DNA from 3 places in the Streptomyces sp. NPDC111744 genome. Region 1 is predicted to be linked to each of the others. Evidence: riboswitches for the same ligand, from Rfam matches in the RefSeq annotation. Region 1 holds a riboswitch; each other region holds the start of a gene.
The links. Region 1 has a riboswitch for S-adenosylmethionine ahead of ACZ7OO_RS08155 (aminotransferase class V-fold PLP-dependent enzyme). Riboswitches for the same ligand answer to the same signal wherever they lie in the genome.
Positions count from the first base shown of each region.

Region 1 (9,896 bases):
CGCTGAGGACGACAGCAGCGGCGGCTGCGGTGGTCAGCACGGTCACGCGCGCGCGACTCGGCTGCTTGGGTCGACGATGGGACGCCACGGAGACGGGCTCCTTCGTTTGAGTGATCACCCGTATGGAGGTTCGAGGCCTGACCCTAGTGACCTCCCTGTGATCAGTTCAAACCCAACAGCGAAAAAACTGGTCACGCAACGCACTCTTTGCACATAACTCACGTGCCGTGATGCTCGATTGACGCTACGTTGCGTGACGGTTCGGTCAATTCGGGCATTACATATGTCCGTTGAACCTTCAGGACAGTCGCTTCAGAAGCATCGCAGAAGCCACCGGACGGGCACCCGCCTTCGCGACCCCGTCGGCGACCTCACGGTCGGTCGAGGCGACGATCACCGGACGGCCCGGCGGCTCGGCACGCACCAGCTGGCGGATCAGCTCGTCCGCGGTGACACCGGGCTTGGAGAAGAGGACCCTGACCCCGCGCGGCGGGGCCAGCAGCACCGGCGCGGCCAGTTCGGCGCCGTCGAAGACACAGGTGACCTCGGCGCCGGTCTGCGCGGCGAGCTGGGAGAGCTGGCCGAGCAGCCGCAGCCGCTGCTTCTCCAGCGGCATCTGCGGATAGCCGGTCTTGGTCACGTTGTAGCCGTCGACGACCAAGTGCGCCTGAGGCAGGGCGAGTAGCTGATTGAGAATGGCCGGATCGTTCTCGGAAAGTGCTCGGGCCGCGATGTCCTTCGGGGTCATTCGTCCCGGTTCGACCGCATCCACGGTCTCGGCGGGCCGCACCGACACCGGCGGCAAAGCCAGTTCACGGCGCAGTCCCTGGGTCGCGTCCAGGACGGTGTCGAGCAGCAGCCGTACCCGCATGTCCTCGACACTGCGTCCCTCGCGGGCGGCGCGGCGGCTGGCCTCCAGGGCGGCCTCGACCTCGCCGAGCCGGGCCTTGAGCCGCCGGCCCTCGCTCTCGGCGGCGGACACCTGGACCTGCCCCTCGGTGCGCACCGCCTCCATCTCGCCCTGCAGCTTGCGCAGCGCGGCCTCGCCGCGCTTGACGTCACTGAGGGCGGCGCGCAGCTTGCGGTGCAGCGACTCCGCTTCCTTCTTCGCCGCGTCCAGCTCGACGCGCAGCCGCTCCGTCTCGGACCGGGTCAGCTCCCGGGCCCGGTCCAGCTCCTCGCGCAGCCGCTCCAGCTCGGCCCGGCTCTCCTCGTCGGCGCGCTCGGCATCGGCCCGCTGGGCCTCCTCACCGGCCGCCGTCACCAGCTTCACCCAGCCCGCGGGGCGCAGTACATAGGCCGCGGCCGCCACATCGAGCGGGTCCGCGGCCGGGGGCGGAGCGCCGGAGTCGAGCGCGCCGGCGAGTTGCGGCTGGGCCTCTCTGAGTTTCTCCCCGATCCGCTGCCGGAAGAGGGTGTCCGTCTCCAGCGCGGTCGCCATGGCGTTGCCGGCGAACTTGGCCCGCCGATTCGGGGCGAAACGAGCGTACTGTCTCAGCTGGGCGGGCAGTTCGGCGACGGTCAGCCCGCCGAAGCCGTCCGACACGATCTGTACGACACGCCGTCGCACGCCGTCGGGCAGCGGACGGTCAAGCACCTCAGCGGTGCCGTCGACCGGCCCCCCGCCTGTGGTCTCCACCATCCGTCACACCCCATCACCTGTGCGGGGCCGCCTCCCGGTCTCAGGAGTCGGCGCCCGGCCTGTCCACGAGTTCCACCTGGTCCACCGCGTTGCACCAGCGGCAGCGCACCGACTCGATGGTCTCACTGACCACCTCGCGCTCCTCGACCTTGGGCTCACCGGCCAGGTCGAGATGCACGTACTCCACGACCTTCGACGAGCGGGTCACGTCGAAGCGCGTGAGGTTGCCGCAGAGGGTGCAGCGCCACCGCGTCGTGGTGGTCGGCAGGGGAACCGTCATAGTGACTGTTCGCTTCCTTCTAGTGTCCGTGACGCGCCGTCCCGACGCGTGTGGCTCGTTACCCTACGGCCTGGCGAGTACTCGACGCCGCCCCCTCGGCGGCGGCGAGGCGATCTGCACCAGTGCATCCCGTTACGCCATGCTCTATGTCCATGATCGGCAACCGGAACACGACGGCCGCCCGGACCCTGCGGAGCCTGAGGGGCACGTCGGCGCCCATGACGTACACCCTGATCGCCGTCTGCTGCCTGATCTTCGTGCTCGGCCCGGCGTCCGGCTTCACCCCTTCCTACGGCACCGGGGACGCCCTGGCGGCCGCGCAGCGCGCGTACTTCCGGCGCTGGGGGGTCGTCCCCGCCGACCTGTTCGACGGTCCGGCCCGGGAGGCGCTCACCCCGGCCACGGCGCTGTTCATCCACGGCAGCTGGGTGCACCTGCTCGGCAACATGCTGTTCCTCTTCGTCTTCGGGGCGATGACCGAGGAGCGGATGGGCCGCCTGGAGTTCACTCTCTTCTACGTCGGCTGCGGCTATCTCGCACTGCTCGGCTACGCGGCCGCCAACGCCACGTCCCAGCAGTCGCTGGTGGGGGCGTCCGGGGCGATCTCGGCGGTCCTCGGGGCGTTCCTGTACCTGTTCCCCAGCGCCCGCGTGACCAGTCTTCTGCCTTTCCTCTTCTTCCTTCCGCTCCGGTTCCCGGCCTGGGTGGTGCTCCCCTTCTGGGCGGCCCTGCAGTGGCTGGCCCTGAAGCAGGCCCCCTCCGGCCCCGGCGTGGCCTACCTCGCCCACCTGGTCGGCTTCGGGCTCGGCCTCGGCTACGCGTGGGTGCGGTACGGCCGTGGGACTAAAGTGAAACCCGCCCCAGCTCCGGCACCCGAGGGAGAGAACCAGCCGTGATCACCGCGATCGTCCTCATCAAGACCAGCGTGGACCGGATCCCCGAGATCGCGGAACAGATCGCCGCGCTGGACAGCGTCAGCGAGGTCTTCTCCGTCACCGGTACGTATGACTTGATCGCCATGGTCCGGGTGCGGGAGCACGAGGACCTGGCCGAGGTGATCCCGGGGCGGATCAGCAAGATCCAGGGCGTGGAGGGGACGGACACGCACGTAGCGTTCCGTACCTATTCGCAGCACGACCTCGAGGCCGCGTTCGCGATCGGCCTGGACAGCTGAGAAACGTCGGCTGAGGTGCCCCGTAAGGGGCGCGGGGAACTGCGCGCTCGGCCGGGACGGACCCGCAGTGGACCACGACGCTTCGTGCCCGGCTGCGGGCCGGTGGGGGCCGATCGCGCCCACGCGGCGGTAGGCGCAAACTGACACAGCCCCGCGCCCCCTGGGACGTTGCCCCTGAGGTCGGTCCGAATCACACCGCCGGGACGCAGCGGCCTTCCTCCGTGCGGTACGTCCACTTGGCACCGTCGGCGACCAGTTCCTTCACGGCGCTGACGAACCGCTCCACGTGCTCGTCCGGCGTGCCCGCGCCGAAGCTCACCCGGATAGCGTTCAGGGACTTCTCGCCCGGTGCCGCCTCCGGCGCCCCGCACTCGCCCTGGGTCTGGGCGTCGGAGCCCAGCAGGGTCCTGACCAGGGGGTGGGCGCAGAAGAGGCCGTCGCGGACGCCGATGCCGTACTCGGCGGAGAGGGCCGCGGCGAAGTGGGAGCTGTTCCAGCCCTCCACGACGAAGGAGATCACACCGACGCGCGGGGCGTCGTCGCCGAAGAGGGAGAGGACACGGACCTCGGGCACCTCGGCCAGACCCGTCCGCACCTTCTCGATCAGGTGCCGCTCGCGGGCCACCAGCGTGTCGAAGCCGGCCTCGGTCAGCGCCTTGCAGGCGGCGGCGATCGAGTAGGCACCGATCACGTTGGGCGACCCGGCCTCATGGCGGGCGGCGCTCTCGTGCCACTCCACGGCCACTCCCCCGTCCTCGCGCCGGGTGACCTTGCGGCTGGCGCCGCCGCCCGCGAGGTACGGCTCGGCCGCCCGGAGCCAGTCGGCGCGGCCGGCGAGGACGCCGGAGCCGAAGGGGGCGTACAGCTTGTGGCCCGAGAAGGCGATCCAGTCGACGTCCAGGTCGCGGACGCTCACCGGGTGGTGCGGGGCCAGCTGGGCCGCGTCCAGGACGATCCGGGCGCCGTGCGCGTGGGCCGCCGCGGCCAGCTCCCGTACCGGCCACAGTTCGCCGGTGACGTTCGAGGCGCCGGTGACACAGACCAGGGCCGGCCCGTGGGGGTCACGGTCGGCGAGGGCCGTCTCCAGGGTCTCGACGGCCTGGCGCGGGGTGCGCGGGGCATCGAGGTAGGTGACCCGGGTGTCCTGCCAGGGCAGCAGGCTCGCGTGGTGCTCGGTCTCGAAGACGAAGACCTGGCAGTCGGCGGGGAGGGAGCGGGCCAGCAGGTTCAGGGAGTCCGTGGTCGAGCGGGTGAAGATCAGCTGGTCGTCAGGGCGGCAGTCGAGGAACTCGGCGACCGTCCTGCGGGCGTTCTCGAAGAGGTCCGTGGAGAGCTGGGAGAGGTAGCCGGCGCCTCGGTGGACGCTGCCGTAGTAGGGCGCGTAGGCGGCCACGTCGTCCCAGACCCGCTGGAGGGCGGGGGCGCTGGCCGCGTAGTCGAGGGCGGCGTAGGTGACCTCGCCGCCGGTGACGAGGGGGACGGTGACATCCCGGCCCAGAACGGGCAGCGGGGCACAAATGGACTGGGTGGAGACGGCGGTGGAGACGGACATGGCGGAACTCCCGTGAGAGGAAGGAAGAAAGAGAAGGTGGGTGTGCGGAGGCGGGGCTCGACGCCCTAGCGCATTCGCTTGCTCACGGGAGACTCCCTCGACGACCAGGATCCCTGGGGTCCGAGGGATCCGCGCTTGCCGTAGACCTCGCTGCCTACGGCCTGGTCTTCACCCGGGGCACCCCGCCACGGACGGAGGGTTGCCGGACAGTCGGCCGGGGCCTCATGACTGTCACTCATGACCTGGCAAAAAACCTAGATGAAGTGATCGCCGACGCGCAACTTCTGTCCGGATGACGGGACGAAGGCGCGCGTCGGCGCCGCTTTTTCCTTCCGTTCGGCCTCTACTGGCCGCCCGGCGCCCACTTACTTGTTCGTCGCCGCCGCCCAGCGCTCCAGCACCCGCTTGGCCGCGCCCGAGTCGATCGACTCCGCCGCCTTGTCCATGCCGGCGCGGATCTGCTCGGCCAGCGTGGTGGTGCCCGGGTCCAGGGCCACCAGCGCCGCCGCCGAGTTCAGCAGGACCGCGTCACGGACGGGGCCCGTCTCGCCGCCCAGGAGCCGGCGGGCGACCTCCGCGTTGTACGACGGGTCACCGCCGCGCAGCGCCTCCACCGGGACCAGCTCGATGCCGACGTCCCTCGGGTCGAAGCTCTCCTCGGTGACCTTGCCGTCCCGGACGATCCAGACGTGGGACGTGGAGGTGGTGGTCAGTTCGTCGAGGCCGTCGTCGCCGCGGAAGACCAGGGAGGAGTTGCCGCGTTCGGCGAAGACGCCCGCGACGACCGGTGCCATACGGGGGTCCGCGACACCGACCGCCTGCGCCCGCACCCGCGCGGGGTTGGTCAGCGGGCCGAGGATGTTGAACACCGTGCGGATGCCCAGCTGGCCGCGGGCCGCGCCCGCATGGCGCAGTGCCGGGTGGAACTTGACGGCGAAGCAGAAGGTGATGCCGGCCTCCTCGGCGACCTCGGCGACCCGCTGCGGGGTCAGGTCGAGGTTGACGCCGAGCTTCTCCAGCACGTCCGAGGCACCGGACGCGGAGGACGCGGCCCGGTTGCCGTGCTTGACGACCTTCGCCCCGGTGCCGGCCACCACCAGCGCGGACATCGTGGAGATGTTCACCGTCCTGGCGCCGTCGCCGCCGGTGCCGACGATGTCGACCGTGCGGCCGGGCACCTCGATGACGTTGGCGTGCTGGTACATCGTGCGGACGAGGCCGTTGATCTCGTCGACCGTCTCGCCCTTCGCCCGCAGCGCCACGACGAACCCGGCGATCTGGGCGTCGGTGGCCTGGCCGCGCATGATCTGGTCCATCGCCCAGGCCGTCGCGTCGGCGCTCTGGTCCTGGCCGTACAGCAGCGCGTTCAGTACCCCGGGCCAGGAACGGCCCGCCGCGGTGTCGCCTCCAGCGGGGGTCACAGCGCTCATAGGGCCGCTCCTGATCGTCGTACCGGCAAAAAGCAATGTCATGGCTACCCTATCCAGCCGCAGGCACGGCGAAGGGCCCCCGTCCGTACACCGGACGGGGGCCCTTCGGCCGTGGCGTGGCGACGCGGTCGATCAGTGGTGGCCGTGGCCGCTCGTGATCTCCTTGTACTCCTCGACGGTGGGCTTCGGGATCTGGTTGTCGTCGCCGTAGTAGGCGCTGCTCAGCTTGGCGCGGACCTTCTCGGTCCCCTTGATCTTGCGCTCGACACCGTTCTCGTCCACCGCCGCGCCGACCTGGGCCGGCTCGTACTGGTGGTGGGCCGTGAGGGTGTGCAGCTGCTCCTGGCTGAGCGGCTCGTGCACCTCGATGAACTCACCGTGCGGCAGCCGCTTGATGATGCCGGTCTCGCGACCGTGCAGCACCTTCTCGCGGTCCCGGCGCTGCAGGCCGAGGCAGATGCGCTTGGTGACGATGAACGCGATCACCGGTCCGGCGAAGAAGAAGATCCGGACGAACCAGGTCACGTCGTTGATCGACAGATGGAAGTGGGTGGCGATGAGGTCGTTGCCACCACCGACCAGGCCGATCATGTACACGGTCACCCAGGCGACACCGATCCCGGTGCGGGTCGGGGCGTTGCGCGGGCGGTCCAGGATGTGGTGCTCGCTCTTGTCACCGGTGACCCATGACTCGATGAACGGGTAGACCGCGATCGCGGTCAGGACCAGACCGAACAGGACCAGCGGGATGAAGACGCCCAGGACCAGGGTGTGGCCCCAGAAGTTGATCTCCCAGCCCGGCATGTAGCGGATCAGGCCTTCGGCGAAGCCCATGTACCAGTCGGGCTGGGCGCCGGTGGACACCTGGTCCGGACGGTAGGGGCCCATGGCCCAGATCGGGTTGATCTGGGTGGTCGCCGCGATGACCGCGACGACACCGAAGACCAGGAAGAAGAAGCCTCCGGCCTTGGCCATGTAGACCGGCAGCAGCGGCATGCCGACGACGTTCTTCTCGGACTTTCCGGGACCCGCGAACTGCGTGTGCTTGTGGTAGAAGACCAGGATCAGGTGGCCGACCACCAGGCCGAGCATGATGCCCGGCAGCAGCAGGATGTGGATCGAGTAGAACCGGGACACGAAGTCGTGGCCGGGGAACTCGCCGCCGAAGAGGAACATCGAGATGTACGTGCCGACGATCGGCATCGACAGGATCGCGCCCTCGGTGAAGCGGACACCGGTGCCGGAGAGCAGGTCGTCCGGGAGCGAGTAACCGGTGAAGCCGGTGAACATGCCCAGGACGAACAGCAGGAAGCCGAACAGCCAGTTGATCTCACGCGGCTTGCGGAACGCGCCGGTGAAGAACACGCGCATCATGTGCACGAACATGCCGGCGAGGAAGATCAGCGCGGCCCAGTGGTGGATCTGCCGGACGAGCAGACCACCGCGCACGTCGAAGGAGATGTGCAGGGTCGAGCTGAACGCCTCGGACATCAGCTGTCCCTGGAGCGGGACATAACTGCCGTGGTACTGCACCTCGTTCATCGACGGGTGGAAGAACAGCGTCAGATAGACACCCGTCAGGATGATGATGATGAAGCTGTACAGGCAGACTTCGCCCAACATGAACGACCAGTGGTCGGGGAAGATCTTGCGCATGTTGGACTTGGCCAGGGAGTAGATCCCGAGCCGTCCGTCGGCCCAGTCGGCGACACGCTCGCCGGCCGGTGCCTTCCCGCGCGCGCGGGACTCTGTGTTCTCTGTAGTGCTCATCCGCGCTCCCAGAAAGCAGGACCGACGGGCTCCTCGAAGTCGCCGAGCGCCTGGAGGTAGCCCTCCTCGCTCACACCGATGCGCAGCTGCGGCAGGGCGTGACCGGCCGGGCCGAAGATCACTCGGGCACCGTCGGAGAGGTCGAAGGTGGACTGGTGGCACGGGCAGAGCACATGGTGGGTCTGCTGCTCGTACAGGGAGATCGGGCAACCGACGTGGGTGCAGATCTTCGAGTAGGCCACGATGCCCTCGTGCGACCACTCGAGCTCGCGCTTGTCCTTGATGTTGTCCGGCTGCAGCCGGACGATCATCAGGGCCGCCTTGGCCATCTGGTTCTGGAACTCCTCGTCGGTCTCCTCCAGGCCCTCGGGCTTGGCGAAGGTCAGCGAGCCGACGGCGATGTCGGAGGGACGCAGCGGCTGGTTGGTGTTCATGTTGACGAGCAGCTTGCCCTTCGACCACAGCGTGTGGCGCAGCGAGGTGCCGGGCAGCGGGCCGAGGTCGCGCAGCAGCACGACGCCGGAGAGCGGGACCAGGGTCAGCGCGCCGAACATCGTGTTGCGGATCAGCTTGCGCCGGCCGAGCGCCGACTCCTTGGCGCCCTGCTTGAAGTCCGCGTGGACCTTGGCACGGACCTCGGGAGGGGCCTCGATCGGGTGCCGCTCGTCGGCGACCTCCACGTCGGACATCAGGGTGCGGGCCCAGTGGACCGCGCCCGCGCCGATGCAGAACAGCGCCACACCGAGGGTCAGGCCCAGCGCGAAGTTCAGCGCGCTGATGCGACCGAGCGGGAAGACGAAGATCGACTTGTCGTGCGGGATCGTCACGTACGAGGCGATGAAGCCGACGGTGGCCAGCATCGAGATCGTGAACAGCAGGGCCACGACGCGCTCGGACCGCTTGGCGGCCCGCTCGTCGATGTCCTGGATCCGGTGCTCGTGAGGCGGCAGTCCGGGGTCCGCGAACGGGTCCTTCTCGTCCGCGACGCTCACCGCGCCGTGCGCGTGGTCCTGCTCAGCGGGCAGGTTCTCTTCTGGAATCTCTTGGCTACTCATGACTTCTTGGCCTTTGCGGTCCGAGCGGCGACCCAGACGGCGACCGCGATCATGGCACCGAGACCGAAGATCCACGCGAACAGACCCTCGCTGACCGGCCCGATGCCGCCCAGGTTCAGACCGCCGGGGTTCTCCGTCTTGGGGCTGTTGACCGCGTCGAGGTACGCGATGATGTCCTTCTTGTTCTTCTCGGACAGCGTGGTGTCGGGGAAGGACGGCATGTTCTGCGGGCCCGTCTGCATGGCCTCGTAGATGTGCTTCGGGTCGACGCCTTCCAGGCTCGGCGCGAACTTGCCCTTGGTCAGCGCGCCACCCGCACCCACGAAGTTGTGGCACTGCGCGCAGTTGGTGCGGAAGAGCTCACCGCCCGCGGCGATGTCGGCACCGCCCGGGCCGTACTGCTCCTTGGTGGGCACCTCGGGACCGGCGCCCAGCGAGGCGATGTACGCCGCGAGCTGGTCGATCTGGGCCTGGCTGTAGATGTTCTTCTTCTTGAGGACCTGCGGACCGTCCGAGGTGGCGGCCGGCATACGGCCGGTGCCGACCTGGAAGTCGACCGCGGCGGCGCCCACGCCGACCAGGCTGGGACCGTCGGACGAGCCCTGACCGCCGGTGCCGTGGCAGCTGGCACAGCCGACCGAGTAGAGCTTCTTGCCCTCCTCAATGGTCAGGGACTGGGAGGCTACGTCGGCCTGCGCCTGGCCCGCGGGCGCGAGCGCGGCATACAGCCCCCCAGTGGCCGCCAGCGCAAAGAGTAGGACGACGACCGCCGCCAGCGGATGGCGTCGTCGTGCGGAGAGCTTTTTCACGGATTACCCCGGTGTCAGGATCTTCTGCGTCGATGCTTCTGGGTTGTGCGCTTCTGCAGCGCGTGGAGCCGGCCCGGCTACTTGATCAGGTAGATCGTGGCGAAGAGGCCGATCCAGACGACATCGACGAAGTGCCAGTAGTAGGACACGACGATGGCCGCGGTCGCCTGCTCGTGCGTGAACC
Region 1 covers NZ_JBVKCG010000003.1:197,769-207,664, forward strand. Annotated here, with positions in the region: gene ACZ7OO_RS08130 (C40 family peptidase) at 1-88, opposite strand, end outside; gene ACZ7OO_RS08135 (NYN domain-containing protein) at 299-1,642, opposite strand; gene ACZ7OO_RS08140 (hypothetical protein) at 1,683-1,922, opposite strand; gene ACZ7OO_RS08145 (rhomboid family intramembrane serine protease) at 2,075-2,818, shown strand; gene ACZ7OO_RS08150 (Lrp/AsnC family transcriptional regulator) at 2,815-3,096, shown strand; gene ACZ7OO_RS08155 (aminotransferase class V-fold PLP-dependent enzyme) at 3,287-4,648, opposite strand; SAM riboswitch class IV at 4,775-4,891, opposite strand; gene trpD (anthranilate phosphoribosyltransferase) at 5,014-6,078, opposite strand; gene qcrB (cytochrome bc1 complex cytochrome b subunit) at 6,211-7,848, opposite strand; gene qcrA (cytochrome bc1 complex Rieske iron-sulfur subunit) at 7,845-8,903, opposite strand; gene qcrC (cytochrome bc1 complex diheme cytochrome c subunit) at 8,900-9,712, opposite strand; gene ctaE (aa3-type cytochrome oxidase subunit III) at 9,790-9,896, opposite strand, start outside.

Region 2 (9,896 bases), on a different contig from region 1:
GCGACCAGGGGCTGTCCGGCGGATGACCCCCACTCACCGCACCGGGCGCAGACCCGAGTACGTCCAGTACGAGGGCCTACGCCCGGCAACGCCGAGAGCACGCACCTGACGCCGCGAGGCCGCCCTCCGGGCGACGACGGGAATTGTCAGACAGGCCCTCGCCCCACCGGCCCGCGGTGGGGGCGAGACCTCACCCGCCCAGCGCCCCCAGCTGATCGAGAAACCACTGCGCAGGCGGCAACGCCGTAGCCGCCGCGGCCAACCGCTTGCACCGATCCACCCGCTCGGCCGCCGGCAGACTCAGCGCCTCATGCAGAGCCCGAGCCGTCCCCCCGATGTCGTACGGGTTCACCACCACCGCGTCCTCGCCCAGCTCCTCGTACGCCCCCGCCTCCCGCGAGAGCACCAGCACGCACCCCTCGTCCGACACCACCGGAATCTCCTTGGCGACCAGGTTCATGCCGTCCCGGATCGGATTCACCAGTGCCACGTCGGCCAGCCGGTAAGCCGCCAGCGACCGTGCGAAGTCGTCCTTGACGTGGAGCACCACCGGCGTCCAACCCGGCGTCCCGTACGCCGAGTTGATGTCCTCCGCGACCCGCTGCACCTCGGCCGTGTAGTCGCGGTACACCGCGAGGTCCTGCCGCGACGGATACGCGAACGCGACATGCACCACCCGCTCCCGCCACTCGGGGTGGTCGTCGAGCAGCTGCCGATAGGCCAGCAGTCCCCGCACGATGTTCTTCGACAGCTCGGTCCGGTCGACCCGGACGATGGTCTTTCGGCCCTCCCCGATCTCCTCCCGCAACGCCCGCATCCGCTCGTCCACGTCGGGCTCGTGCGACCGCTTCCGCAGGAAGTCCGCGTCGGCCCCCAGCCCGTGCACCCCGATCCGGGTCTCACCGGCCGCCGGAATCCCCGGGCCCAGCACCGTATGGCAGCAGGCCACGAACGCGTCCGCCCACCGCCGGGTCAGAAACGCCGCGTGATCGGCGCCCAGGATCCCGCTCAGCAGCTCCGCCGCGATGTCGTCGGGGAGCAGCCGGAAGTAGTCCGGCGGCGCCCAGGGGGTGTGGGAGAAATGGCCGATACGGAGATCCGGCCGCAGCCGGCGCAGCATCCGCGGGGCCAGCGCCAGGTGGTAGTCCTGGATGACGACCACCGCACCCTGGCCCGCCTCCTGCGCCAGGGCCTGGGCGAACGCCTCGTTGTAGGCCTGGTACGACCCCCACTGCCGCCGGAACTCCGCGTCGAAGAGGGGTTCCAGCGGGGTCTGGTAGAGCATGTGGTGGACGAACCAGAGCACCGAGTTCGCGATGCCGTTGTACGCGTCGGAGAACACGTCCGCGTCGATGTCGAGCATCCGGACCTGCTGCCCGCCGGTGTCCCGCGCCGGCAGCCGGCCGCTCTCGGCCCGCCGTACCGCCTCCCGGTCCCCGTCGCTCAGCGCCGCGCACACCCAGACGGCGTTCGCGTCCGTCCCGATGGCGGACAGGCCCGAGACGAGTCCGCCGCCGCCGCGTCTGGCGTGCAGCGCACCGCCTTCGCGCATCTCGTACGAAACCGGGCCGCGGTTCGACGCGACCAGCACCTCAGCACTGCCGGTGGAAGCCATACGCCTCAACCTAGCCCGGCCCGTAAACGCTCAAACGTACGGCTACGTCAGACACGCCACCGTATACAGCCGTACGGCCAAGTCACGCCACGCTCACGCCACCCGGCGCTCGGCGTACTCGGCGATCTCCGCCATCGGTGGCCGTTCCTCCGTGTCCACGGAGTACGTGCGCGGCTCGAAGCCGTCCTCGCCCCGTTCGAACTGGGTCAGGGCGGGGCGGATCAGATGCCCGCGGGCAAGCCGCAGCTGCGCGGTGCGGTAGATCGCGGCGGACATCCGGCCGAGGGCCTGGCCGTCCTGGTGGCGGTGTTTGCGCACCCCCACGTCGACCTGGGCGAGGGCGTCGAGGCCCACCAGGTGCAGGGCGTCGACCAGCATGCCCAGTTCCACGCCGTAGCCGACCGGGAAGGGGAGCTGTTCGAGCAGTGAGCGGCGGGCCGCGTACTCGCCGCCGAGGGGCTGTACGAACCCGGCCAGCTGCGGCCAGTGCATGTTCAGCAGCGGGCGGGCCATCAGTTCGGTGACCCGGCCGCCCTGTCCGGCCGCGCCCGCGAGCGGGCGGTCGTACATCGCCTTGACCAGGTCCACCTCGGGATCGGTCAGCAGCGGGCCGACGATCCCGGAGACGAAGTCGGAGGAGAACTCCCTCAGGTCCGCGTCGACGAAGCAGACGATGTCCCCGGTGGTGACCAGGAGGGAGCGCCAGAGGACCTCGCCCTTGCCGGGGACGGCGGGGATGCGCGGCAGGATCGTGTCGCGGTGGACGACCCGGGCGCCGGCCGCCGCGGCCACCGCCGCCGTACGGTCGGTGGAACCGGAGTCGACGACCACGATCTCGTCGACGAGCGGCGCCTGCCGCATCAGGTCATGACGGATGATCGCGACGATGTCGCCGACCGTCTCCTCCTCGTTGAGCGCGGGCAGCACGACGGAGACGGACTGACCGGTGCGCTGCTTGGCGGCGAGTATCCGGTGCAGTGGGCGTTCGTTCAGGGACCAGGAGCGGGTGGCCAGCCAGCGCTCGACTTCTTCCAGCACAGTCAGCGGCTCCTCACTGTCACGATCACACTGCGAGGTGTGATCCATCTCGCGGTTCGGACGACTATCTCAACTGTCCTGGCCTTCGGTTACAGTCTTGAACAACGCCGATGACCATCGCATGTCGTGGGGTCATTGGCCGTTGACAACCGCATACCGCTCATCCAGAGGGGCAGAGGGATACGGCCCGATGAAGCCCCGGCAACCCTCCAGTCGGTTACTCGTGGATCGCTGACGGCTGATCCCTGATCACTGTCGATCACTCGCGAGGCTCCCGGCTAGGGAAGGTGCCAAATCCGTCTCACGGCGAGATGCGTCGTGAGGAAGATGAGGAGAAAGGGCCTCGCCTCACATGGCTGTGCAGACTGCTGCGACCACCACCGGTTCAACCACCGGCTCCACGACCGTCGACCTCGGGCCCGCCGCCGCCCTGAGCTGCCGCGAGTGCGGTCACCGCGTGCCGCTCGGCCCGGTGTTCGCCTGCGAGGAGTGTTTCGGCCCGCTCGAGATCGCGTACGACTTCTCGGCCTACGACACCGAGGAGCTGCGGAAGCGGATCGAGGCGGGTCCCGCGAACATCTGGCGTTACGCCCCGCTGCTGCCCGTCCCCGCGGACGTGGCGACCAAGCCGAACATCAACCCGGGCTGGACCAAGCTCGTCCAGGCCGACAACCTGGCCAGGGAACTGGGCGTCACCGGCGGCCTGTACGTCAAGGACGACTCCGGCAACCCGACGCACTCCTTCAAGGACCGTGTCGTCGCCCAGGCCGTCGAGGCCGCGCGCGCCTTCGGCTACACCACGCTCTCCTGCTCCTCCACCGGCAACCTCGCCGGCGCGGTCGGTGCCGCCGCCGCCCGGGCCGGCTTCCGCTCCTGCGTGTTCATCCCGCACGACCTGGAGCAGGGCAAGATCGTCATGGCCGCGATCTACGGCGGCGAGCTCGTCGGCATCGAGGGCAACTACGACGACGTGAACCGTTTCTGCTCCGAGCTGATCGGCGACTCGGCAGGCGAGGGCTGGGGCTTCGTCAACGTCAACCTGCGGCCGTACTACGCGGAGGGCTCCAAGACCCTGGCGTACGAGATCTGCGAGCAGCTCGGCTGGCGGATCCCGGACCAGCTGGTCGTACCGATCGCCTCCGGCTCGCAGCTCACGAAGATCGACAAGGGTCTGCAGGAGCTGATCAAGCTCGGGCTCGTCGAGGACAAGCCGTACAAGATCTTCGGTGCGCAGGCCGAGGGGTGCTCGCCGGTGTCGGTGGCCTACAAGGCGGGCCATGACGTCGTGCGGCCGCAGAAGCCGAACACCATCGCCAAGTCGCTGGCCATCGGCAACCCGGCCGACGGGCCGTACGTCCTCGACATCGCGCGCCGTACCGGCGGTGCGGTGGAGGACGTCACCGACGAGCAGGTCGTCGACGCGATCAAGCTGCTCGCGCGGACCGAGGGCATCTTCGCCGAGACCGCCGGCGGGGTCACGGTCGGAGTCACCAAGAAGCTCATCGAGAACGGGCTGATCGACCCGGCGAAGTCGGTCGTTGTACTCAACACGGGTGATGGACTGAAGACGCTGGACGCGGTGGCGGGGACCGGGCTCACGGCGACTATCCGCCCGAATCTCGAGTCTTTCCGTGAGGCCGGGCTCGCCTGAGTCAGCCGTAGAAAACCAGGGCGTTGCCCCCGATCGGAGGTTTCCACGTGAGTATCACTGTTCGCATTCCCACCATCCTGCGCACCTACACCGGTGGTCAGGCCGAGGTCAGTGCCGAAGGGGCCACCCTCGGCGAGGTCATCTCGGACCTGGAGAAGAACCACACCGGGATTGCCGCCCGCGTTCTCGACGACCAGGGCAAGCTGCGCCGGTTCGTGAATGTGTACGTCAATGACGACGATGTGCGGTTCGAGCAGGGCCTGGAGACGGCCACTCCGGACGGCGCCGGCGTCTCCATCATCCCGGCCGTCGCCGGCGGCTGACCCCGGCGACCGCCACGGCGGCCCCGCTGACCTGGCTGACGTGATGGCCGTATGACCGAACATTACCTTCGGTAATACCCATCACCGACTGTTCATCCGATTGCCCCCTCCGTGAGTGAAGCGGAGGGGGCAATTCTGTGTGGTTGAGCGCGGTACAGTTGGGGAACGCGGTCCTGATCTCCGGGTCGGGGGCCCCGTATTCGATACCGCTGACCCCGCAGAAGTAGTCAAAGTGTGCGGGTTATATGCGGCTTTTGCGGCTTTTATGGGGCCCGACTTGCCCTGAATTCGGCCGAATTCTTGCTACATTCCGGACCCTTCCCGTCCAGAATTCTCGTCCGATTGACCTGTTGCAGACGGCAGTTGGACAGATACATTCAGCCGCGGTCGACGCGTTCCGGCGCACGCCCCCAACCTGTGGGGGGTGAGGTCTGACCCGGATCCGCGAAGTGTGGATCTGTGCAAGGGCCAGTAATAGGGGAGTTAGGCATGGCTCAGGGCACCGTCAAGTGGTTCAACGCGGAGAAGGGGTACGGCTTCATCGCGGTCGACGGTGGTGCGGATGTTTTCGTCCACTACAGCGCGATTCAGATGGACGGCTACCGCACCCTGGAGGAAGGTCAGCGGGTCGATTTCGAGATCTCGCAGGGCCAGAAGGGGCCGCAGGCGGACATGGTCCGGCTCGCGACCAGCTGAAGCACGCGCCGACTGACAGCGTCGTTCTTCTTTCTTTGCCGGAGGGCTCGTATCCCATGGGGAGTCATGGGTTACGAGCCCTTTGGCATGCCCGGGGCGAGCGTACGACGCACCCCTGCGGACGCACGCGCGGACGCACCCGCGGGCGCGGCCCGTGAGGGGCCGGGGCGCGGCCCGGTCTCGGGAGGCGCTTGCACTCGGCATGGGCGAGTGCTAATCATTGGCGTTAGCACTCTGAAGGTGAGAGTGACAAAGATGGACCGGGTCGGTGAGGCCCGCAGGCCGGGTGGGGCAAGGAACCCACGGGTCGGCGAGCCGTCCGTCGCGGGCGCGGGCGCGGTCCAAGAAGACTCACCCCCAGTCCTGGAGGGACCACTTCACATGGCCAAGATCATCGCGTTCGACGAGGAGGCGCGGCGCGGCCTTGAGCGCGGTATGAACCAGCTCGCCGACGCCGTCAAGGTCACCCTCGGCCCCAAGGGCCGCAACGTCGTCCTTGAGAAGAAGTGGGGCGCCCCCACGATCACCAACGATGGTGTGTCCATCGCCAAGGAGATCGAGCTGGAGGACCCGTACGAGAAGATCGGCGCCGAGCTGGTCAAGGAAGTCGCCAAGAAGACGGACGACGTCGCCGGTGACGGTACGACCACCGCGACCGTCCTCGCCCAGGCCCTGGTCAAGGAAGGCCTGCGCAACGTCGCCGCCGGCGCCAACCCGATGGCCCTGAAGCGCGGTATCGAGAAGGCCGTCGAGGCCGTCTCCGGTGCCCTGCTCGAGCAGGCGAAGGACGTCGAGACCAAGGAGCAGATCGCCTCCACGGCCTCCATCTCCGCCGCCGACACCCAGATCGGCGAGCTCATCGCCGAGGCCATGGACAAGGTCGGCAAGGAAGGCGTCATCACCGTCGAGGAGTCCCAGACCTTCGGTCTGGAGCTGGAGCTCACCGAGGGTATGCGCTTCGACAAGGGCTACATCTCGGCGTACTTCGCCACCGACATGGAGCGTATGGAGGCCGTCCTCGACGACCCGTACATCCTGATCGCCAACTCCAAGATCTCCTCGGTCAAGGACCTGCTCCCGCTCCTGGAGAAGGTCATGCAGTCGGGCAAGCCGCTGCTGATCATCGCCGAGGACGTCGAGGGCGAGGCCCTGTCGACCCTGGTCGTCAACAAGATCCGCGGCACCTTCAAGTCCGTCGCGGTCAAGGCCCCGGGCTTCGGCGACCGCCGCAAGGCGATGCTGAACGACATCGCCATCCTCACCGGTGGCGAGGTCATCTCCGAGGAGGTCGGTCTCAAGCTGGAGAACACGACCCTCGACCTGCTGGGCCGCGCCCGCAAGGTGGTCATCACCAAGGACGAGACGACCATCGTCGACGGTGCCGGCTCCACCGAGCAGGTCCAGGGCCGGGTCAACCAGATCCGCGCCGAGATCGAGCAGTCCGACTCGGACTACGACCGCGAGAAGCTCCAGGAGCGCCTGGCGAAGCTCGCCGGCGGCGTCGCCGTCATCAAGGCCGGTGCCGCGACCGAGGTCGAGCTCAAGGAGCGCAAGCACCGCATCGAGGACGCCGTGCGCAACGCGAAGGCGGCCGTCGAGGAGGGCATCGTCGCCGGTGGTGGCGTGGCCCTGCTGCAGGCCTCCCAGGTGTTCGAGAAGCTGGAGCTCGAGGGTGACGAGGCGACCGGCGCCAACGCCGTGAAGCTCGCCCTGGAGGCCCCGCTCAAGCAGATCGCCATCAACGGTGGTCTCGAGGGCGGCGTCGTCGTCGAGAAGGTGCGCAACCTTCAGGTCGGCCACGGTCTGAACGCCGCGACCGGTGAGTACGTCGACATGATCGCCGAGGGCATCATCGACCCGGCGAAGGTGACCCGCTCTGCCCTGCAGAACGCGGCCTCCATCGCCGCGCTGTTCCTCACCACCGAGGCCGTCATCGCCGACAAGCCGGAGAAGGCCGCCGCGGCCGCTCCGGGCGGCATGCCGGGCGGTGACATGGACTTCTGATCGGCCCCTGGTCGATCGCCCGTCCTGACCGAGGGCGGCACCCCCTGTTCGACAGGGGGTGCCGCCCTCGGGCCTTTTCGCCGGTCCGGAAGCAAGGCACGCGCTGGGGGCGGGCGGCGGATCACAGGGCTCGGCCGCCGGATCGCGGAATGCGGGGGTCGCCTCGACCGTTCACCTACGGGTGCACTCAATGCATGTGCACATACCGTCCGGTCTACGACCTATTCACGAGGAGCCCCCCACGTGACCGTCACCACCACCTCCGCCTCCCGCGCGGCAGAGATCCTCTCCCGTCCGATCGCCCTGAACGGGCTCACGGTCCCCAACCGGATCGTGATGGCGCCGATGACCCGCCAGTTCAGCCCGGGCGGTGTCCCCGGCGAGGACGTGGTCTCCTACTACGCCCGCCGGGCCGCCGCCGGTGTCGGTCTGATCGTCACCGAGGGTACGTACGTCGGGCATGACTCGGCCGGGCAGAGCAGCCGTATCCCGCGGTTCCACGGCGAGGAGCAGCTGGCGGGCTGGGCGAAGGTCGCCGAGGGGGTGCACGCGGCCGGCGGCACGATCGTCCCGCAGCTGTGGCACATCGGCATGGTGCGCAAGCAGGGCCAGCCGCCGTTCGCGGACGCCCCCGCCGTCGGCCCCTCCGGCATCCGTCTGGACGGCACCGAGGGCGAGGGCAAGGCGATGAGCCGGCAGGACCTGGACCACGTCATCCGGGCGTTCGCCGAGGCCGCGGCCGCCGCCGAGCGCATCGGCTTCGACGGGGTCGAGCTGCACGGCGCCCACGGCTACCTCCTCGACCAGTTCCTGTGGGCGGGCACCAACCGCCGTACCGACGCCTACGGCGGTGACCCGGTCGCCCGTACCAGGTTCGCGGCGGAGCTCGTGGCCGCCGTACGTGCGTCCGTCTCCCCGGACTTCCCGGTGATCTTCCGCTACTCGCAGTGGAAGTCGGACAACTACGACGCCCGTCTCGCCGAGACCCCGGAGGAGCTGGAGGCGATCCTCACGCCGCTGGCGGCGGCCGGTGTCGACGCCTTCCACGCCTCCACCCGGCGCTACTGGCTTCCCGAGTTCGAGGACTCCGACCTCAACCTGGCCGGCTGGACCAAGAAGCTCACCGGGAAGCCGACCATCACCGTCGGCTCGGTCGGCCTCGACGGCGACTTCATCAAGGGCTTCGCGGGCGAGGGCTCCCCGGTCCGGGGCATCGAGGACCTCCTCGACAGCCTGGAGCGCGAGGAGTACGACATGGTCGCCGTCGGCCGCGCCCTCCTCCAGGACCCTGAGTGGGCGGCGAAGGTGCTGGCCGGGCGCACGGGCGAGCTGAAGGCGTACGACGCGGCGTCGCTGAAGAGCCTGAGCTGACCCACCCCCTTCGCCCTCGGGTTCATCCGGCGACCAGCCAGAAGAACCCGAGGGCGAACGCGTACGGCAGGAGCAGCAACTGCGCGGGGCGGAGCCCGCGCGCGGAACGCGGCACCCGCGCGTCACGGTCGGCTCCGCCCGTGACGGCGTCGTACGCGTAGACGAGGGCGCCGGCGCAGCAGCCGCCGGCGACCCCCGCCGACAGCAGCGTGGACAGCCCGCCCCGGCCCTCGACCACGGTGACCGCGGCCGGCACCTGGCCCGCGACCGCCGCACCCCCACCGGCCAAGGCGAGCGGATCCTGCCCCGGCCGCCAGGGGGCGCCCCCCTTGCGACCCCGCCCGGTGAGCCGGGTGACGAGCGCGTACCCCACCGCGGGCAGCCCCGAGAGCATCAGCAGTGCGGCCCACATGGCGCCGGTGTCCTCGGAGACAGTCATGATCACCCCATGGCCCGCGGCACCAAGGACAGGATGTCCGCTCCGAAGAACGAGCCGCGCGGGATCCGCGGGCCCATGAGACGGTGTACGAGATCGACGAGGCGGAGACCAGGGCGTTCGTCGCCGAACGCCGCTTCTCCCGAGCCGGGGCCGCTTTCACCCGACCGGGTGACGGGTGTTCGGCACTCGCGCGAACTGTCGGACGTTCCATCACTGACCGACCGTGAAGACCTGGCAGCCATCAGCTGTCGAAAGTGAGCGATCATGACGACGAGTGTGCCCCAGGAGCCGGCCCCCCTGACCGAGGGGCCGGTGGTTCGTACCGGCGCCGGTGCCGTGCGTGGGTTGCGGGAGGACGGGCTGGCGGTTTTTCGGGGCATACCGTTCGCCGAACCCCCGGTGGGGGAGGCGAGGTTCGCGGCGCCGCGCCCGGCACGCGCGTGGGACGGGACGCGTGAGGCGTACGCCTTCGGCCCGCCGCCCCCGCAGGACCTGGGCATCCAGGGGCGCACGGGCGTGCTGGAGGCACCCGAGGGCGACGACTGGCTGACGGTGAACGTATGGACACCCGACCCGGACCCGGCCGCCCACCGCCCGGTGATGGTGTGGATCTACGGCGGCGCCTACAAACTGGGCCACTCCGGCAGCCCCGGCTACGACGCCCAGCACATCGCCCGCGACGGCGACGTGGTCGTGGTCTCCCTCAACTACCGCGTCGGCGTGGAGGGTTTCGCCCAGATCGAGGGGGCGCCCGCCAAC
Region 2 covers NZ_JBVKCG010000008.1:217,297-227,192, reverse strand. Annotated here, with positions in the region: gene ACZ7OO_RS20375 (alpha,alpha-trehalose-phosphate synthase (UDP-forming)) at 191-1,615, opposite strand; gene ACZ7OO_RS20370 (glucosyl-3-phosphoglycerate synthase) at 1,709-2,653, opposite strand; SAM riboswitch class I at 2,811-2,987, shown strand; gene thrC (threonine synthase) at 3,006-4,304, shown strand; gene ACZ7OO_RS20360 (ubiquitin-like small modifier protein 1) at 4,352-4,627, shown strand; gene ACZ7OO_RS20355 (cold-shock protein) at 5,117-5,323, shown strand; gene groL (chaperonin GroEL) at 5,705-7,327, shown strand; gene ACZ7OO_RS20345 (NADH:flavin oxidoreductase) at 7,571-8,698, shown strand; gene ACZ7OO_RS20340 (hypothetical protein) at 8,721-9,137, opposite strand; gene ACZ7OO_RS20335 (carboxylesterase/lipase family protein) at 9,402-9,896, shown strand, end outside.
Region 2: linked by a shared signal. The riboswitch ahead of thrC (threonine synthase) and the one ahead of ACZ7OO_RS08155 (aminotransferase class V-fold PLP-dependent enzyme) in region 1 are both predicted to bind S-adenosylmethionine.

Region 3 (9,896 bases), on a different contig from region 1:
TCAGTTCCGGCCGGAACCGGGTCTTCGCCGTCACCTTGTCCTGCCGCCACAGCCGCCGGAACACCTCGTAGCTCTCGGCGTTGCGGTCCCACTGGTCCTCGGGGGTGACATGGAACAGCTCGCGCTGGGCGGCGCCGTTGCCCTTGCCGATGATCAGGTCCAGCCTGCCGCCGGAGAGGTGGTCCAAGGTGGCGTAGTCCTCGTAGGCGCGGACCGGGTCCAGCAGGCTGAGCGTGGTGACGGCGGTGAAGAGCCGGATGCGCCGGGTGAGCGCGGCGACATGGCTGAGCACCACCGTCGGCGAGGAGGAGATGAACGGGCGCTCGTGCCGCTCCCCACCCCGAACCCGTCGAAGCCCAGCTCCTCGGCGAGCACGGCGTTGTCGAGGACCTCCCGGAACCGGTCGTGGGTCGCCTTCCGGACGCCCGTGACCGGATCCGGCCGGTGCACGATCAGGGTGATCTCGAGGAACCTCACGACGCCGCCTGTTCTCTCCGCGGCTCGTCCGGATGCGCGAGGCCGAGGTGGTCGCGCAGGGTGGGACCGTCGTAGTCGGTGCGGAAGACGCCCTGTTCCTGGAGCAGCGGGACGACCTTGTCGGCGAAGACGTCGAGGCCGCCCGGGGTGATGTGCGGGACGAGGATGAACCCGTCGCTGGCGTCCGCCTGGACGTACTCGTTGACGGTGCGGGCGACGGTGGCCGGCGCGCCGATGAAGTTCTGCCGGTTGCCGGTCTCGATCACCAGGTCACGGATCGACCAGCCGTTGGCGGCGGCCAGCTCCCGCCACTCCCGGGCGATGGCGAGCGGGTCGCGGTACATCCGCACCTGCGCCCGGCCCCGCGAGATGTGCTCCGAGCTGACGTCCGGGTCGATCTCGGGCAGCGGGCCCTCCGGGTCGTACGACGACAGGTCCCGGTTCCAGACGAACTCCAGGTGCTTGATGGCCGTGGCCCCGCTGACCTGCTGCCTGCGCACCTCGCGGGCCAGCTCCGCAGCCTCCTCGTCGGTGTCGCCGAGGACGAAGCTGGCGGCGGGCAGGATCAGCAGCTGGTCGGGGCGGCGGCCGTACTTGGCGAGGCGGGACTTCACGTCCGTGTAGAAGGCCTGGCCGCCTTCGAGGGTGGCGTACCGGCTGAAGATCGCGTCGGCGCCGGCGGCGGCGAACTCGCGACCCTCGTCGGAGTCTCCGGCCTGGAAGATCACCGGCCGGCCCTGCGGGGAGCGCGGCACGTTGAACTGCCCGTGGATGTCGAACTGCGGGCCCTGGTGGACGAAGGAGCCGGCCTTGGCGTCGCGCAGGAAGGTGCCGGTGGTCTGGTCGGCGAGGATCTCGTCGCCCTGCCAGGAGTCGAAGAGTTCGTGCGCGGTGGCGAGGAACTCCTTGGCGCGGGAGTAGCGCTCGTCCTGCGGCAGGAAGCCGCCGCGCCGGAAGTTCTCGCCGGTGAAGGCGTCCCAGGAGGTGACCACGTTCCAGGCGGCCCGGCCGCCGGAAAGGTGGTCGAGGCTGGCGAACTGGCGGGCCACCTCGTAGGGCTCGTTGAACGTGGAGTTGATGGTGCCGGTCAGTCCCAGGCGGTCGGTGACGGCGGCGAGCGCGGCCAGCACCGTGAAGGTGTCGGGGCGGCCGACGACGTCCAGGTCGTATATTTTTCCGCCCTGTTCGCGCAGCCGCAGGCCCTCGGCGAGGAACAGGAAGTCGAACTTGGCGCGCTCGGCGGTCTTGGCGAAGTGCGCGAAGGAGCTGAACTCGATATGGCTGCCGGCCGCCGGGTCGCTCCACACGGTGGTGTTGTTGACGCCCGGGAAGTGCGCGGCCAGATGGATCTGCTTCAGCGGCTTGCTCATGTCGTGGGTCCCTTCCGGTCCGGCTCAGGCGGCGGCGTAGCGGTTGGCGGGGCGGGCGAGCCCGAGCAGTCCGCGCAGGGTGTCGGCCTCGTAGGCGGTCCGGAAGCGGCCGCGGCGCTGGAGCTCCGGCACCAGGTCATCGGTGATGCGCGGCAGGTCGTGACCGAGGACGGCGGGCCGCAGCCGGAACCCGGTGAGCCCCTCCCCCGCGAACTCCTCAAGGAGATCGGCGAGCCGGTCGGCCGTACCGGCGAAGATCCGGGCGTCGCTGGTGTACGGCTCGCCCGCGAGCTCGTCCAGCCGCTGCCGGCGTGCCACCGCCCGGTCCTCGGTGTCGTCGAGGAAGACCACGAGGTCACCGAAGACGTGCAGCGGCTCGGCGGAGCGGCCGGCCGCGACCTGCTCGGCGCGGATCTCGGCGACGATCGCGCGGGTCTGGCCGGTGTCGTGCGGGGTGACATAGCCGAGGTCGGCCTGGCGGGCCACCAGCCGGTAGGGGACGGTGCCATGGCCCAGGGCGGTGACCAGGGGCTGGCCCTGCGGCGGGCGCGGGGTGATGGAGGGGCCCTTCACGCTGAAGTGGCGGCCCTCGAAGTCGATGTAGTGCAGCTTCTCGCGGTCGATGAAGCGCCCGGTGGCCGCGTCCCGGATCTCGGCGTCGTCCTCCCAGCTGTCCCAGAGGCGGCGCACGACCTCGACGTAGTCGGCGGCCTCGTCGAAGAGCTCGGTCACGACCGGGCTCTCGTAGTGCTCGACGGGCGGGATCGTGCGGCGGCCGAAGTGGGCGGCCTCGCTGGGCCGGGCGGTGATCTGCACCCGCAGTCCGGCGCGGCCGGTGCTGACGTAGTCCAGGGTGGCGATGGCCTTGGAGATGTGGAACGGCTCCGTATGGGTGGCCACCACCGTCGGGACGAGACCTATGTGGTGGGTGAGGGGCGCGACCCGGGCGGCGATGAGTACGGCGTCCAGACGGCCGCGCACCTGGTCGGTGCGCTCGTCCGGCTCCAGGGGCCGGGAGGACTGCGGGCCGAGGCCGTCCTCGATGGTGACGAAGTCGAGGAGACCGCGCTCGGCCTCGGCGACCAGACCGGCCCAGTATCCGGCGGTGAGCAGCTCACGGGGGCGGGCGACCGGCTCCCGCCAGGAGGCGGGGTGCCAGCCGGTGCCGTCGAGAGCGACGGCGAGATGCAGGGGAGAAAGGGGTGCTGAGGACACGAGGGTGCCTTCCTGGAGATCCGTACGAGGGCGCACGCCACCCACTCAAAAGCGGGTGCGGCTTCAGCGAAAACGGGTCAGGAGCTACAGAGCGCGCCGGCCACGCGCTGGAGGTCGATGTGGGGCCGGGAGTGGAGATGCACGGCGTGGCATATCCGCGTCACGGCCGTCACCTCCCCTTTCAAGGCGCCCTGTGGCGGCGCCTCACACATCTCGTCAACCCTCACAACGCCCCGGCCTTCGGGGATGTTCCCGGGCTGCGCACCAGCAGGGTGCGGGTGCGCAGGCGCTCGGTGAAGCCTATGGACTCGTACAGCCGGATCGCCGTGGCGTTGCCCGGGGCGGCGTGCAGGAACGGGGTGTCACCGCGCTCCCGGATGCCGACGGCGACCGCGCGCACCAGACGGGTCGCCAGGCCCCGGCCGCGGTGCCCGGGGTCGGTGCAGACCGCGCTGATCTCCGTCCACCCGGGCAGCCGCAGCCGCTCACCCGCCATCGCGATCAGTCTCCCCCTGTGCCGGATGCCGAGATAGGCGCCCATCTCCACGGTCCGCTTGCGGAACGGGCCGGGCTCGGTGCGGGCCACCAGGTCCAACATCTCGGGCACGTCGTGCGGCCCGAGCCGGACCGCCTCGGGGTCCGGCTCGGCCCGCAGTCCGGTGTCGACGAACTGGACGCCCGCCCCGCCGCCGACCACCTCCCAGCCGGGCGGCGCCCCCTTGACGGGCTTGATCCGTACGGTGGTTCCGGGGCCGACGAGCGTGTGCAGGTCGGCCCAGGCGTCCGGGTCGGCGGGATCGGCGAGGGCGGCGCAGGCGTAGACGTCCTCGGGGTAGCGGGCGGCCCGGCCGCAGCGTTCGGCGAGGTGGGCGTGCGGACCGGCGAGGGCGGACCAGACGGCGTTGTCGAGGACACCGTCGGCTGCTTCAAAGGTCATGGTGACGTTCTCTTCTGGCCGACCGTCAGGAGTTGTCCAGCGGCAGTCCCGGCGGGTTGACCTCGGACTTGGCGACGGTCTCGTTGGAGAGGTTGTAGGCGGCCAGCCACTTGGCGTACTGGCCGTTCTCGATCAGGTAGTTGATCGCGTCGGCGAGCGGCTTGGCGAGTCCGCTGTCCTTCTTCGCGGTGGCCGCGATCAGCCCCTGGAGGCTTCCGCCCGCGCCGGAGTAGGTGCCGGCGGTGCGGGTGGCGTTGGGCGTGTCGGCGACCTGGCGGTTGTGGTAGGCGATGCCGGGGTTGGGGCCGAGATAGGCGTCGATCTTGCCACTGGCGAGGGCCAGGTAGACGCTGTTGCTGTCCTGGTAGTACTTGACCGTGAGGTTCTTGCCCTCCTTGGCCAGCTTGGCCTTCCACTCCAGGAGGATCTTCTCCTGGTTGGTGCCGGCGCTGACGGAGACGGTCTTCCCGGCGAGGTTCTCGTAGTTGTCGTCGAAGTTCCAGGTGCTCTTCTTCGGCACGGTGAAGGCGAGGTTGTCCTGCCGGTAGGAGGCGAACTCGTACTTCTTCTTGCGCTCCTCGGTGTCGGTGACGTTGGAGAAGGCGACGTCCACCTTGCCGCTGTCGATGCCGACGAACATGTTCTCCCAGGTGAAGTTCTTCACCTGGGGGGTGAGGCCGAGGACCGCGGCGACCAGGCGGCCGAGGTCGGGTTCGGAACCGGTGAGGGTCTTCTGGTCGCTGCCCACGTAGGCCAGCGGCGGGAATCCGGCGGGCAGGGCGCCCTCGCCTATGACGAGTCTGCCGCTCTTGCGGACGCCGGCGGGCACTTCGGCGCTGATGGACTTGACCTCGGAGACCTTGACGGTGGTCTGCTGGGCGGCGCCGTTGGAGACCTGTCCGATGACGACCTCGCCGTTGTTGGCGCTGCCGGTCGTGGTGGCCGCGTCGCTGTCGCCCCCGCAGGCGGCGAGCCCGGTGGCGAGGGTCGCGACGGCGGTCGCCGAGGTGAGGCCGCGGATCAGGCTGCGTCGGGAGAGGAGCGTGGGCATGGCTGTCCTTCGTGTTTCAGTGAAAGGTGAAAGGGGGTCTGGTTCACAGGACCTTGCGCAGGAAGTCCCGGGTCCGTTCGTGCCGCGGACTGTCGAGGATCTCGGCGGGCGGGCCCTGTTCGACGATCCTTCCGGCGTCGATGAAGACGATCCGGTCGGCGACCTCACGGGCGAAGCCGATCTCGTGGGTGACGATCACCAGGGTGGTGCCGCTGGACGCCAGGTCCTTGATGACGGCGAGCACTTCGCCGACCAGCTCGGGGTCGAGCGCGGAGGTCGGTTCGTCGAAGAGGATGATGCCGGGGCGCAGCGCGAGGGCGCGGGCGATGGCGACGCGCTGCTGCTGGCCGCCCGACAGCTGCCGTGGATAGGCGCCGACGCGCTCGCCGAGGCCGACCCGTTCGAGGAGTTCCTTGGCCAGCCGCTGGGCCTCCGGCCTGGTCAGCTTTCCGGTGGCGACAGGGGCGGCCGCGACATTGTCGAGGACCGTCAGGTGCGGGAACAGGTTGAAGTTCTGGAAGACGAAGCCGATCCGGCTGCGCTGGGCCAGGATGGCGCGTTCGCTGAGCTCCTTGAGCCCGTCGCCGTGCCGTCTGACCCCGATCAGCTCACCGCCGACGCTGACGTAGCCGGACTCGGGCTTCTCCAGGTGGTTGACGACCCGGAGCAGCGTGGACTTGCCGGACCCGGACGGGCCGAGGACCACGGTGACCTCGCCGGGGCGGACGGTCAGGTCGATGCCGTCGAGGACGTGGTGGGCGCCGTACGACTTGTGGACGTCGTGGATCTCCAGGGCGGCCGGGGCGATGTCCGGGACGATGTCCTGTGCGGTGGTCATACGGCGGCCTCCCGGCGTACGCGTTCCCGCAGGCCGGCCAGTCCGGTGCGGAGTCTCTGGAGGGGGGTCGGCGGCAGCGTCCGGGTGGCACCGCGGGCGAAGTACCGCTCGACGTAGTACTGGACGACGGAGACGGCGCTGGTCAGGATCAGGTACCAGACGGTGGCGACGAGCAGCAGCGGCACGATGTCGCCGGGGTAGGTGCTGCCCATCGACTGCACCGAGCCGAAGAGGTCGAGCAGCGAGACGTAGAACACCAGGGACGTGCTCTTGATCAGGCCGATGAGCTGGTTGACGTAGTTCGGCACGATGGAGCGCAGGGCCTGCGGGAAGACGATCCGGGTGAACTGGTAGACCTTGGGCAGGCCGAGCGCGGCGGCCGCCTCGTGCTGGCCCTGGTCGACGGAGAGGATGCCGCCGCGCACCACCTCGGCCGCGTAGGCCGCCTCGTTGAGGCTGAGGCCGATCACGGCGATCGCCAGGTCGGTGGCCAGCTTCGACTCGTCGAAGGTGACGAAGGACGGGCCGAAGGGCACGCCCAGGCTCAGTGTCTTGTAGAGGGCGGAGAAGTTGTAGAGGAAGATCAGCAGGACGATCAGCGGTACCGAGCGGAACAGCCAGGTGTAGGTCCAGCTCACCGCCCGCAGCACGGGGCTGCCGGAGAGCCGGGCGAGGGCGAGCACGATACCGCCGAGCAGGCCGAGGACGGCGCTGAGCGCGGCCACTTCGAGGGTGACGACGAGTCCGTCGAGGATGGTGGGGCGCAGGAACCAGTAGCGGAAGCGGTCCCACTGGTAGAAGGGGTTGGCGGCCAGTCCGTGGACGAACTGCGCGACGACCACCAGGACGACGGCGGTGGCGATCCACCGTCCGGGGCGGCGCAGCGGCTGAACCCGCTGTTTTCTGGCAAACTTTGACGGTGCGTCAGTGGGCGGTGGTGCCTCGGCCAGGGACAGGGCGCCTGGGGGTTCACTCATGATGGGCTCCGGCGGAGTCGGACACCCCGGATCACACGGCCGGTTGCCGCGGCACCGGGCCGCGTTCGGGCGCGGCACGGGTGCGCGGGGGCGCGCGGGACACGGGGCGGGGCGGACGGCTGCACACCGGGGCGGCCGGTGCTTCGTCGAGGACGCTGGGACGCGAGGCTGCGGGAGCCGCGCTGCGGGCGAGGTGGAAAGGCCTGGTCAGACCCGGCAGCGGGGACAGCCCGGTGCGGTACACGGGCTACACAGGGCGCTGTTGACACGGAGCAGGTCGACGGCGCGGTCGGCGACGAGCGGGCTCGGGTACGGGTGTACGCAGTCCTGGGTGCGGCCCTCGGCCGTCCTGGAAGCTGCGTACATGTCCGTCACCTGTCGCTGTTGTGGCGGCCCCTGGGGGCCTCGCGCTTACCGAACGTCGCCATCCGGTCGGGTCGTCACCTGGGGCACCCCACCGCGATGCGAGGGTTGCCGGTCAGCAAGCCAGGGCTCGATGCTGACGCTCTTGACCAATCTGTGCCGCAAGTAAGTCAGTTGCCCGAACGGATGTCAACGCCTGTCCGGATGACGGAACGGTTCGGGCCGCTCTCACCTGCGCGGAGCGCCGGGAGCGTCCGCCGCGTGGGCCGCCCAGTCCAGGATCTGGACGGCCGCACCGGCGGCTTCCAGGCCCTGGCAACGGCCGTGGTGGCGGCGGGCGATGCCGTCGAGGTCGAGGTGGGCACCGAAGGCCGGGTGCGCGGCCAGCCGACGGGCGTAGGCCCACAGCGCCGGGTAGCCGGCGATGGCGTGCACGGCGGAGGCGTCCAGGTGGTTGCGGTGCACGGTGTCGAGTTGCACCAGGGTCACCCACAACTCGATGTCCGCGGCCGTGAGTTCTCCGCCGACCAGGAACTCCGCGCCGGTCAGCCGACGCTCCAGCTCGTCCATGGCGGCGAGCAGCACCTCCAGCGCCTCCGGGTCGCCGCCCGCTCGGCCGGCGTGCTGTGCTGCCTGCTCGATGTCCTCCGCGCAGAGCCGCTCGACGGCCTCGATCTCGGCCTCGGCACCGCACGGGTACAGCCGGGCGACGCCGTCGCCGAAGTGGCGGTCCAGGTCGCGCAGGATGTCCCGGCTGTGGGTGCTAACGATCCGGCCGGACCAGTCGTCGCTGAGCACGGGCGCGAGGGCCGGTCCCGCGTAGCGGTGGGCGCTCGCCTCGTACAGCGGGCGCAGCGCGGTGTGACTGCCGTCGGGACAGTCCGGGACCGCGGGCAGGAAGGTGACCGGACAACAGTCGTCGAGCGCCAGCAGGCTGTGGCCGACGGCGATGCGGAGGCCGTCGGGACAGGCGGTGGCGAGGTGGAGCCGGTAGCGGCGCGGCACGGCGTAGTGCCCGCTGCGGGCGTCCCTGCCGATGCGGCCGCGGAAGGCGGGACTGGTGCGGACGGACGGGAGGGCGGCGAGCGGAGTGATGGACATGCGTCTCCCCGGGGGTGCGGACGCGCGGACGTACGCGCGACGGAAGCGTTCGTCGGTGGGCGGGCGCCCGGTGAGCGGACGCTCGGTGGGCGGGCGTTCGGCGGGCGGGCGTTCGGCGGGTGCGGCCGGCTGCGGGTGCCCGGCTGGTCACGGCTGGACGGCCGGTACGGGCGGCGGCGGGTGCTCAGCCGGTGCGGCTGATGGCGCTGCACACGCGCAGCAGATCGATGTGCAGGCGGGAGGTGAGCAGCGGGGCGGAGAAGGGCGTACGGCTCCCTCGGCGCTGTCTGCCGGTGACCGTGCGCAGGCGACCCATCTTTCCCTACCTTTTCACTAGGATTCCCATCTGGAGTGTCGATCGGCCTCCGCGTCCCGTCAAGGGGGCGTCCACGCCTGGGACACCCGGCCCCGGTTTGCCGCCGGCTTCAAGAGGCTGTCCGCTGGAGACGCAGGCCGAGTGACAGGAGCCGGATGCGATGAGCGAGCCCCCCGGCCCCGGGCCCGTACCCGGCGCCGTACCCGAGACCTTCGCCTTCACCTGCAGGCGGTGCGGCGAGGTCTGGGAGGCGACCTTCCAGGCGGTGTTCTTCACCGACCCGATCGCCGACCCGGACCTGCAGAGCACCCAGGAGTACGTCGACGAGGCCGGCCGGGCCGTGCGGTCGCCGCTCACGGACGCGGTGTGCCCGCGCTGCGGCAGCCGGAAGGTGCGGATCACGGCTCCCGGATCATGACGCTCACCCGGATGGCACGCGCGGGTGGTCGGCGACCGTGCCGGATGGTGGCGTGGAGGGACGTACCGCCGTTGTCCGCGGAGTGCCGCAGCACCGCTGCCCCGCGGAGTGACGTACCGCGTTCCCGAGGAGGCAGTCGCGATGATCCGTCCGTCCCGACCCGTGCGTGTTCTCGCCTCAGCCCTGGCGGCGGGGACCCTGCTCGCCACGGCGGCCTGTACGGACGAGAGCGGCGACCCCGAGGCCGTATCCGTCTCGCCGGCCGGGGAGCGCTCCCCCGCGTCCGCGTCGGCGACCCCCGCCCTGACCGGGGCGGGCGCGCAGGCCGCGCTGATCACTGCGGCCGACATCGAGGACAACTGGCAGCCGGCCCCCGACGCGGCGACCTGGCGCAACACGATGGCGGTCGGCAAGGTCGACGTGGCCGACTTCCTGACCGCCAAGTCCGACGCCGCCGACTGCCAGCGCCTCCTGGACGGCCTCTACTCCGACAGCCTCCTCGGCCGCGCCACCGGCGCCTCCGGGCTGAGCGGGTTCACCTCGGAGGACGCCCGGATGCTGTACCAGGTCGGCGACTACGGCTCGGCCTCCATGGACGCCACGCTGGCCTGGCTGAAGACCCTGCCCGAGAAGTGCAACCAGTTCACGGCCACCGGCAAGGACGGCGGCAAGCGCACGGTGCGGGTCGCGTCGGCGCAGGTGCCGAGGTCGGGCGACGCGCGCGAGGCCCTGACGGTGACCGTCAAGGGCACCGTCGAGGGCCAGCCCGCCACCTACACGACGGATGTGGTGGTGCTGCGCGTCGGCGCCTCCGGCGCGGCGGTCACCAACGG
Region 3 covers NZ_JBVKCG010000023.1:99,062-108,957, reverse strand. Annotated here, with positions in the region: partial or broken gene ACZ7OO_RS35875 (LLM class flavin-dependent oxidoreductase) at 1-477, opposite strand, end outside; gene ACZ7OO_RS35870 (NtaA/DmoA family FMN-dependent monooxygenase) at 474-1,847, opposite strand; gene ACZ7OO_RS35865 (LLM class flavin-dependent oxidoreductase) at 1,872-3,062, opposite strand; gene ACZ7OO_RS35860 (putative leader peptide) at 3,140-3,274, opposite strand; gene ACZ7OO_RS35855 (GNAT family N-acetyltransferase) at 3,286-3,999, opposite strand; gene ACZ7OO_RS35850 (transporter substrate-binding domain-containing protein) at 4,025-5,050, opposite strand; gene ACZ7OO_RS35845 (amino acid ABC transporter ATP-binding protein) at 5,094-5,888, opposite strand; gene ACZ7OO_RS35840 (amino acid ABC transporter permease) at 5,885-6,865, opposite strand; SAM riboswitch class IV at 7,268-7,379, opposite strand; gene ACZ7OO_RS35835 (glutathione S-transferase C-terminal domain-containing protein) at 7,457-8,329, opposite strand; gene ACZ7OO_RS35830 (putative leader peptide) at 8,514-8,645, opposite strand; gene ACZ7OO_RS35825 (hypothetical protein) at 8,806-9,063, shown strand; gene ACZ7OO_RS35820 (hypothetical protein) at 9,205-9,896, shown strand, end outside.
Region 3: linked by a shared signal. The riboswitch ahead of ACZ7OO_RS35840 (amino acid ABC transporter permease) and the one ahead of ACZ7OO_RS08155 (aminotransferase class V-fold PLP-dependent enzyme) in region 1 are both predicted to bind S-adenosylmethionine.